Regions from separate parts of the Cellulosilyticum sp. ST5 genome, predicted to be linked through region 1. Evidence: a T-box and tRNA genes for the amino acid it is inferred to sense, from the RefSeq annotation. Region 1 holds a T-box; the other regions hold tRNA genes.
What was found. The T-box of region 1 lies ahead of ileS (isoleucine--tRNA ligase). A T-box ahead of a tRNA ligase gene usually reads a tRNA of that ligase, here a tRNA-Ile.
Positions count from the first base shown of each region.

Region 2: it encodes a tRNA-Ile, which carries the amino acid that the T-box ahead of ileS (isoleucine--tRNA ligase) is inferred to sense. The anticodon was not compared.
Region 3: it encodes a tRNA-Ile, which carries the amino acid that the T-box ahead of ileS (isoleucine--tRNA ligase) is inferred to sense. The anticodon was not compared.

Region 1 is NZ_CP132338.1:4,486,793-4,490,226, reverse strand. It holds gene QTL86_RS21460 (ATP-binding protein) at 1-130, shown strand, start outside; gene QTL86_RS21455 (response regulator) at 125-490, opposite strand; gene QTL86_RS21450 (hypothetical protein) at 660-1,163, opposite strand; T-box leader at 1,352-1,598, shown strand; gene ileS (isoleucine--tRNA ligase) at 1,673-3,434, shown strand, end outside.
Region 2 is NZ_CP132338.1:2,512,744-2,516,177, reverse strand. It holds rRNA gene QTL86_RS12365 (16S ribosomal RNA) at 270-1,796, shown strand; rRNA gene rrf (5S ribosomal RNA) at 1,941-2,058, shown strand; tRNA gene QTL86_RS12355 (tRNA-Ile) at 2,064-2,137, shown strand; tRNA gene QTL86_RS12350 (tRNA-Ala) at 2,191-2,263, shown strand; rRNA gene QTL86_RS12345 (23S ribosomal RNA) at 2,496-3,434, shown strand, end outside.
Region 3 is NZ_CP132338.1:593-4,026, reverse strand. It holds rRNA gene QTL86_RS00025 (23S ribosomal RNA) at 1-1,673, opposite strand, end outside; tRNA gene QTL86_RS00020 (tRNA-Ala) at 1,906-1,978, opposite strand; tRNA gene QTL86_RS00015 (tRNA-Ile) at 2,032-2,105, opposite strand; rRNA gene rrf (5S ribosomal RNA) at 2,111-2,228, opposite strand; rRNA gene QTL86_RS00005 (16S ribosomal RNA) at 2,373-3,434, opposite strand, start outside.

The DNA of each region.
Region 1 (3,434 bases):
TTCTACTAAGCATCCTGGTATAGGAACTGGTTCTTTGTCTGTAAAAAATATTGCTCAGCGTTATAAAGGTATTGCCACCTTTGATGTCAAGGAAGGTGTTTTCCATGCATCAGTATTACTTCATTTATGAAGTAAGCTCACACTTTTTCAGTGCTTGTGCCAGAGTTTCTTCACTAATAGGCTTTTTCAAAAAATATTTAGCTTGTACATCATAGGAACGAATAGCAAAATCTAAATCACTACACCAAAGTAGCTTTATATCTGGCTTCATACGACGTACTCTATCTACTACTTCTAGGCTAAAGGTTCCGTCTTGTGCTATCACCACAAGCTCAAAGTTTTCTTTTTTCAAAGCATCTAAAACTGATACATAATCTTCAAACTCACTTATCTGAACAACTAACTTATATGCTTCATAATATTTTAGTATTTGCTTGCAAAGTTGTCTGCGTTCCTCAATCTCTTCGTCATATAACAAAATTCTTATCATGAGTTCCTCCTTATTCCTTATAATCTCTATTGTATATAACGTAGATTGTAAAACTCCCCTACTTCTTTTACAATAATTCTTGCTTAAACGGTTAAAATATTACTTAAATGGTAGCTTTTAATAGAAAAGCTATACCCCTGTTTAGATTGAGTGTAGCTTTTCTATTTTATTAACGGCAACAACATGCATTTTCACAGAATAAAATTTCGCCTCTAACTACTTCTCCTCCTATATTAATGCCTGCTGTATTAATAGGGGCTGAATAAGCAAAGAACATTGCTGCTGTGCCTCTTGCACATACGATAGGACTTGCCTCTACAACCATTTCAAAACGGCAGCAGCCATCATCTGAAGTCACGCAAAAGACACATAAAAAACCATTTTCATCTCCTGTAAAAAACATCAGGTCATTGGAATTAAATTTTCTCCTTCTATCAAAATTAACTATGTTAACTTCTCCCTCAAATCTATCTTCTCTTCTAAATATACGAATTTTAAAATCTACTTGTTCAGTATCAGTTACATTACATCCAACACTAGGTACACCAATACTATCCACGGTGCCAAAACCTCTTACAACTTCTACTCTCCTTACAGATCGGCTACTTTCTCTGCAATCTGTACTTCTGCTTCTCCTTCTACCAGATGAGCAATCACTACTCTCACAACTCATGTTAGCTTCTCCTTTTCAGATTTACTCCTTATATTATATGTTAACTTTTCTAATATGTTTACTTTATAAGCTTCTATATACTTATTTAACGCTCTTTTTCAACTTATTTCTTAACTACAAATTTTGTGTTTTGCCTTTACAAACTCTATTTTTAAATTTATAATATTACTATTAATTTTTATATGTTACCAAACACAATGAAAAGGACTAGTACTATTTTTGATGCGTCAAAGCGAGTGGGGTTGGTGAAAGCCCATACGATAGAAAATACGAAAAATCACCTTGGAGTGGCAGACCGAACCTAAATCTTTGATTGAAGTAGGCTCTGACGGTTTCCTACCGTTACCGTAAGGAAAGGTATAACGAGCGGCCTTTATAGAAGGCAAATCAGGTGGTACCGCGGAAGATGACTTATAGTGCTCTTTCGTCCTGTTGATGGATGAAGGAGCTTTTTTGATGCTCTAAAATCCAAAACCTTTATTTTATACAATTTATTTAGGAGGATGACTATGTATAAGAAAGTCGACACTGCCCTTAACTTTGTAGACAGAGAGCTTGAAGTCTTAGAGTTTTGGAAGAAAAATAACGTATTTGAAGAATCAATTAAATCCAGAGAAGGCGGTCCTGTATTCACATTTTATGATGGACCACCTACAGCTAATGGTAAACCTCACATTGGACATATCTTAACTCGTACAATGAAAGATATTATGCCACGTTATAAAACCATGAAAGGCTATAAAGTACTTCGTAAAGCTGGTTGGGATACTCATGGTCTTCCAGTAGAGCTTGAAGTAGAAAAACTCCTTGGTATTAGTGGTAAACCACAAATTGAAGAATATGGTATTGAACCTTTCATCTCTAAATGCAAAGAAAGTGTTTGGAAATATCAAAGTGAATGGGAAAAGATGTCTGACCGTGTAGGCTATTGGGTAGATATGGAGCATCCATATGTGACTTATGATAACAACTACATCGAATCCGTATGGTGGTCACTTCGTCAAATTTGGGACAAAGACCTTATTTACAAAGGTCACAAAATCGTACCTTACTGCCCACGTTGTGGAACATCTCTTTCTTCCCACGAAGTAGCACAAGGTTATAAAGATATTAAAGATCAAACAGCTACATGTAAATTCAAAGTGGTAGGTGAAGATAACACTTACCTTTTAGCTTGGACAACAACACCTTGGACACTTCCATCAAACGTTGCTCTTTGTGTGAACCCAGAACACACTTACGTAAGAGCTAACTTTGAAGGTGCTACTTACATTTTAGCTGAAGCTTTAGTGGAAGCAGTTCTTGGCACAGAAGGCGTAGAAATCACAGAAAAATTTGCAGGTAAAGAATTATGTGGCACAGAATATGAACCACTCTTTACATGTGCTAAAATAGATAAAAAAGCATTCTTCGTAGTAGCTGATAACTACGTAACACTTACAGATGGTACAGGTATCGTACACATCGCACCTGCATTCGGTGAAGATGATGCTAGAGTAGGACGTGCAAATGGCCTCCCATTTGTACAACTTGTTAACGAACAAGGTTACTTTACAGAAGAATTCATAGCTCAGTTCCCTCAGCTTAAAGATGTATTCGTTAAAAATGCAGATCCAGAAATTCTTAAATATTTAAAAGAACAAGGCACTTTATTTAAAGCCATGCCTCATACACATAGCTACCCACACTGCTGGAGATGTGATACACCACTTCTTTACTATGCACGTGACACATGGTTCATTGAAATGACTAAAGTACGTGATCGTTTAGTAGCTAACAACAAAACAGTAAACTGGATGCCTGAATCAATTGGTGAAGGTCGTTTTGGCAACTTCCTTGAAGGTGTTATTGACTGGGGTCTTTCTCGTTCAAGATACTGGGGTACTCCACTTCCAATTTGGGAATGTAAATGTGGTCACAAACACTTAATCGGAAGCATCGAAGAACTTAAATCAATGAGCTCTGACTGCCCAGACAATATCGAACTTCACAAACCATACATTGACAACGTTCACCTTAACTGTCCAGAGTGTGGCAGCACTATGACAAGAGTATCTGATGTTATCGACTGCTGGTATGATAGTGGTTCAATGCCATTTGCACAACTTCACTATCCATTTGAAAACAAAGAAGTATTTGAAGAAAACTTCCCAGCTGACTTCATCTCAGAAGCTGTTGACCAAACTCGTGGATGGTTCTATACCCTAATGGCTATCTCTACACTTATCTTTGATAAAGCACCATACAAAAATGTTATCGTTCTTGGGCACG
Region 2 (3,434 bases), 2.0 Mb from region 1:
GATAAAATAACTTATTACTTTATCACAAGTCTTATTTAAAAACATAAAAATAAAGGATAAAAAAATGGTAGAAAGTAGTTGACACTAGTAAAATGACATGATAATATAATATACGTCGCTGAGGAAAGTCGGCGTCGACAAATGAACTTTGAAAACAAAATAGTAACTATAAACCAGTCGATTCATTACGTCTCTAATAAGAGATGAGAATCAGTACAACTTGTACTAAGTAAAATAGTCAGTAGTAGAAATACTACACGGACAAACTTTTATATGAGAGTTTGATCCTGGCTCAGGATGAACGCTGGCGGCGTGCTTAACACATGCAAGTCGAACGAAGTGATAGGAGCTTGCTCCTAGAACTTAGTGGCGGACGGGTGAGTAACGCGTGGGTAACCTGCCCTATGCAGGGGGATAACGTTTGGAAACGAACGCTAATACCGCATAAACTATGGACAATCGCATGATTGTTATAGTAAAGATTTTATCGGCATAGGATGGACCCGCGTTGGATTAGCTAGTTGGTGAGATAACAGCCCACCAAGGCGACGATCCATAGCCGGCCTGAGAGGGTGAACGGCCACATTGGGACTGAGACACGGCCCAAACTCCTACGGGAGGCAGCAGTGGGGAATATTGCACAATGGGCGCAAGCCTGATGCAGCGACGCCGCGTGAAGGAAGAAGGTCTTCGGATTGTAAACTTCTATCAGCAGGGAAGAAAAAAATGACGGTACCTGACTAAGAAGCTCCGGCTAACTACGTGCCAGCAGCCGCGGTAATACGTAGGGAGCGAGCGTTATCCGGATTTACTGGGTGTAAAGGGTGCGTAGGCGGTTTGTTAAGTCAGAAGTGAAATTTAGGGGCTCAACCTCTAAGCTGCTTCTGAAACTGATGAACTAGAGTGTGGGAGAGGAAAGTGGAATTCCGAGTGTAGCGGTGAAATGCGTAGAGATTCGGAGGAACACCAGTAGCGAAGGCGGCTTTCTGGACCATAACTGACGCTGAGGCACGAAAGCGTGGGGAGCAAACAGGATTAGATACCCTGGTAGTCCACGCTGTAAACGATGAATGCTAGGTGTCGGGGCTTACGGGTCTCGGTGCCGAAGTTAACACATTAAGCATTCCACCTGGGAAGTACGATCGCAAGATTGAAACTCAAAGGAATTGACGGGGACCCGCACAAGCGGTGGAGCATGTGGTTTAATTCGAAGCAACGCGAAGAACCTTACCTAAACTTGACATCCCGATGACCGAAGGGTAATGCCTTCTTTCCTAGCTTGCTAGGACATTGGTGACAGGTGGTGCATGGTTGTCGTCAGCTCGTGTCGTGAGATGTTGGGTTAAGTCCCGCAACGAGCGCAACCCCTATCTTTAGTAGCCAGCATTGAGTTGGGCACTCTAGAGAGACTGCCAGGGATAACTTGGAGGAAGGTGGGGATGACGTCAAATCATCATGCCCCTTATGTTTAGGGCTACACACGTGCTACAATGGCTGCTACAAAGGGAAGCGATCTCGCGAGAGTCAGCAAACCTCAAAAAAGCAGTCCCAGTTCGGATTGTAGTCTGCAACTCGACTACATGAAGTTGGAATCGCTAGTAATCGCGAATCAGAATGTCGCGGTGAATACGTTCCCGGGTCTTGTACACACCGCCCGTCACACCATGGGAGTTGGGGGGGCCCAACGCCGGTGACCCAACCCTTCGGGGAGGGAGCCGTCTAAGGCAAAACCAATAACTGGGGTGAAGTCGTAACAAGGTAGCCGTATCGGAAGGTGCGGCTGGATCACCTCCTTTCTAAGGATAGAAATCGAAGGTTTAATAGTTACTGTTTTGCTTTGAGAGTTCATCGCTAGATGTAACTATCAAAGCACCGAACCGAAGTGAAACGGCGGTGAGGTGTTGCTTAAGATCTAGTGTAAAATTGAATTCTAATAAATTTGTGGTGATGATGCGCTTAGGGGAAACACCCGTTTCCATTCCGAACACGTAGGTTAAGACCTAAGCGGCTGATGGTACTTGTCGGGAGACTGACTGGGAGAGTAAGTGGTTGCCACATTTTATAGGCTCGTAGCTCAGGTGGTTAGAGCGCACGCCTGATAAGCGTGAGGTCGGTGGTTCGAGTCCACTCGGGCCTATTCACTTTTAAGAAGTGATGATAGGATTAACTCAATAATAAAAAACACCATATGGGGGTTTAGCTCAGTTGGGAGAGCACCTGCCTTGCACGCAGGGGGTCAAGGGTTCGAATCCCTTAATCTCCACTGTCCTTACAATAGGACAATTTGTACTTTGAAAACTAAACACAATTTAAAATAGATTTGTAAGTTATAGCAATATAACTTGCGCCTAACGATAAATGTACACGCACATTAGTGCAAAAATGTTTGTCAGGGTGTAAAATCTACAATTTAACCGATAATAAATATTCTTTGTATTCAACGAAAGTTGATTAACAAGGCACAAACGACCGATTAACGAAAGTTAATCATTATAGGTCAAGCTACTAAGAGCGTAGAGTGGATGCCTTGGCACCGAGAGCCGATGAAGGACGTGATAAGCTGCGAAAAGCTACGGGGAGTTGCAAATAAACTTTGATCCGTAGATATCCGAATGGGGAAACCTGGCAGAGCAAACCTCTGTCATCCTATAGCCAATACATAACTATAGGAAGGGAACGAAGGGAACTGAAACATCTAAGTACCTTCAGGAGGAGAAAGAAACATCGATTTCCTAAGTAGCGGCGAGCGAAAGGGAAACAGGCCAAACCAGATTACTTGTAATCTGGGGTTGAGGACTGCGTCATGGCAAGAATGCGGATAGCTGAAGAGTCTGGAAAGTCTCATCAAAGAGGGTGATAATCCCGTAAGCGAAATCCAAGTGAAGCCTAGCAGTATCCAGAGTACCACGAGACACGAGAAACCTTGTGGGAAGCCGGGGGGACCACCCCCCAAGCCTAAATACTCCTCGGTGACCGATAGCGCATAGTACTGTGAAGGAAAGGTGAAAAGAACCCCGGGAGGGGAGTGAAAGAGAACCTGAAACTCTATGTTTACAAGCAGTGGAAGCGCCATATGATGCGCAACCGCGTACTTTTTGTAGAACGGTCCGGCGAGTTACTAGCTGTGGCAAGGTTAAGTACCAGGAGGTACGAAGCCGAAGGGAAACCAAGTCTGAATAGGGCGCCAAAATAGTCATTGTTAGTAGACCCGAAACCGGGTGACCTACCCATGTGCAGGATGAAGTTACCGTAAAAGGTAATGGAGGTCCGAACTCACATCTGTTGAAAAAGGTGGAGATGACGTGTGGGTAGCGGAGAAATTCCAATCGAACCCGGAGATAGCTGGTTCTCCTCGAAATAGCTTTAGGGCTAGCGTTGATAGGAGTCTAATGGAGGTAAAGCACTGAATTGCCTAGGGGGCCCACAAGCTTACC
Region 3 (3,434 bases), 370 kb from region 1:
TTAGGATTCTCTCCTCATCCACCTGTGTCGGTTTACGGTACGGGTACCTATCACGCAATAGCAGCTTTTCTCGGCAGTGTGGATTCAGCAACTTCTCTACTTTTATTTCGATCCCCATCACACTTCATCCTCGCCTAACGGATTTGCCTATTAGGTGCGACTTTGTGCTTGGCCCAGGATACCATTCCTGGGTTTGCTTATCCTCCTGCGTCCCTGCAGTTCTGATAATAGGTAGTACTGGAATATGAACCAGTTGTCCATCGACTACGACTTTCGTCCTCGCCTTAGGTCCCGACTTACCCAGAGCAGATCAGCTTTACTCTGGAAACCTTGGATATTCGGCCTACAAGATTCTCACTTGTATCTCGCTACTCATTCCGGCATTCTCACTTGTAATTACTCCACAGCTCCTTACGGTACTGCTTCTGCGTCGTTACAACGCTCCTCTACCAATCCACTATTGTGAATTCCATAGCTTCGGTGGTGTGTTTTAGCCCCGGACATTTTCGGCGCAAGATCTCTCGACTAGTGAGCTATTACGCACTCTTTGAATGAGTGGCTGCTTCTAAGCCAACATCCTAGTTGTCTTCGAAATCTCACATCCTTTTCCACTTAACACACACTTGGGGACCTTAGCTGATGGTCTGGACTGTTTTCCTTTTGACCACGTGTCTTATCACTCGTAGTCTGACTGCTGACGGTATCTTGATGGCATTCTTAGTTTGATATGCTTCGGTAAGCTTGTGGGCCCCCTAGGCAATTCAGTGCTTTACCTCCATTAGACTCCTATCAACGCTAGCCCTAAAGCTATTTCGAGGAGAACCAGCTATCTCCGGGTTCGATTGGAATTTCTCCGCTACCCACACGTCATCTCCACCTTTTTCAACAGATGTGAGTTCGGACCTCCATTACCTTTTACGGTAACTTCATCCTGCACATGGGTAGGTCACCCGGTTTCGGGTCTACTAACAATGACTATTTTGGCGCCCTATTCAGACTTGGTTTCCCTTCGGCTTCGTACCTCCTGGTACTTAACCTTGCCACAGCTAGTAACTCGCCGGACCGTTCTACAAAAAGTACGCGGTTGCGCATCATATGGCGCTTCCACTGCTTGTAAACATAGAGTTTCAGGTTCTCTTTCACTCCCCTCCCGGGGTTCTTTTCACCTTTCCTTCACAGTACTATGCGCTATCGGTCACCGAGGAGTATTTAGGCTTGGGGGGTGGTCCCCCCGGCTTCCCACAAGGTTTCTCGTGTCTCGTGGTACTCTGGATACTGCTAGGCTTCACTTGGATTTCGCTTACGGGATTATCACCCTCTTTGATGAGACTTTCCAGACTCTTCAGCTATCCGCATTCTTGCCATGACGCAGTCCTCAACCCCAGATTACAAGTAATCTGGTTTGGCCTGTTTCCCTTTCGCTCGCCGCTACTTAGGAAATCGATGTTTCTTTCTCCTCCTGAAGGTACTTAGATGTTTCAGTTCCCTTCGTTCCCTTCCTATAGTTATGTATTGGCTATAGGATGACAGAGGTTTGCTCTGCCAGGTTTCCCCATTCGGATATCTACGGATCAAAGTTTATTTGCAACTCCCCGTAGCTTTTCGCAGCTTATCACGTCCTTCATCGGCTCTCGGTGCCAAGGCATCCACTCTACGCTCTTAGTAGCTTGACCTATAATGATTAACTTTCGTTAATCGGTCGTTTGTGCCTTGTTAATCAACTTTCGTTGAATACAAAGAATATTTATTATCGGTTAAATTGTAGATTTTACACCCTGACAAACATTTTTGCACTAATGTGCGTGTACATTTATCGTTAGGCGCAAGTTATATTGCTATAACTTACAAATCTATTTTAAATTGTGTTTAGTTTTCAAAGTACAAATTGTCCTATTGTAAGGACAGTGGAGATTAAGGGATTCGAACCCTTGACCCCCTGCGTGCAAGGCAGGTGCTCTCCCAACTGAGCTAAACCCCCATATGGTGTTTTTTATTATTGAGTTAATCCTATCATCACTTCTTAAAAGTGAATAGGCCCGAGTGGACTCGAACCACCGACCTCACGCTTATCAGGCGTGCGCTCTAACCACCTGAGCTACGAGCCTATAAAATGTGGCAACCACTTACTCTCCCAGTCAGTCTCCCGACAAGTACCATCAGCCGCTTAGGTCTTAACCTACGTGTTCGGAATGGAAACGGGTGTTTCCCCTAAGCGCATCATCACCACAAATTTATTAGAATTCAATTTTACACTAGATCTTAAGCAACACCTCACCGCCGTTTCACTTCGGTTCGGTGCTTTGATAGTTACATCTAGCGATGAACTCTCAAAGCAAAACAGTAACTATTAAACCTTCGATTTCTATCCTTAGAAAGGAGGTGATCCAGCCGCACCTTCCGATACGGCTACCTTGTTACGACTTCACCCCAGTTATTGGTTTTGCCTTAGACGGCTCCCTCCCCGAAGGGTTGGGTCACCGGCGTTGGGCCCCCCCAACTCCCATGGTGTGACGGGCGGTGTGTACAAGACCCGGGAACGTATTCACCGCGACATTCTGATTCGCGATTACTAGCGATTCCAACTTCATGTAGTCGAGTTGCAGACTACAATCCGAACTGGGACTGCTTTTTTGAGGTTTGCTGACTCTCGCGAGATCGCTTCCCTTTGTAGCAGCCATTGTAGCACGTGTGTAGCCCTAAACATAAGGGGCATGATGATTTGACGTCATCCCCACCTTCCTCCAAGTTATCCCTGGCAGTCTCTCTAGAGTGCCCAACTCAATGCTGGCTACTAAAGATAGGGGTTGCGCTCGTTGCGGGACTTAACCCAACATCTCACGACACGAGCTGACGACAACCATGCACCACCTGTCACCAATGTCCTAGCAAGCTAGGAAAGAAGGCATTACCCTTCGGTCATCGGGATGTCAAGTTTAGGTAAGGTTCTTCGCGTTGCTTCGAATTAAACCACATGCTCCACCGCTTGTGCGGGTCCCCGTCAATTCCTTTGAGTTTCAATCTTGCGATCGTACTTCCCAGGTGGAATGCTTAATGTGTTAACTTCGGCACCGAGACCCGTAAGCCCCGACACCTAGCATTCATCGTTTACAGCGTGGACTACCAGGGTATCTAATCCTGTTTGCTCCCCACGCTTTCGTGCCTCAGCGTCAGTTATGGTCCAGAAAGCCGCCTTCGCTACTGGTGTTCCTCCGAATCTCTACGCATTTCACCGCTACACTCGGAATTCCACTTTCCTCTCCCACACTCTAGTTCATCAGTTTCAGAAGCAGCTTAGAGGTTGAGCCCCTAAATTTCACTTCTGACTTAACAAACCGCCTACGCACCCTTTACACCCAGTAAATCCGGATAACGCTCGCTCCCTACGTATTACCGCGGCTGCTGGCACGTAGTTAGCCGGAGCTTCTTAGTCAGGT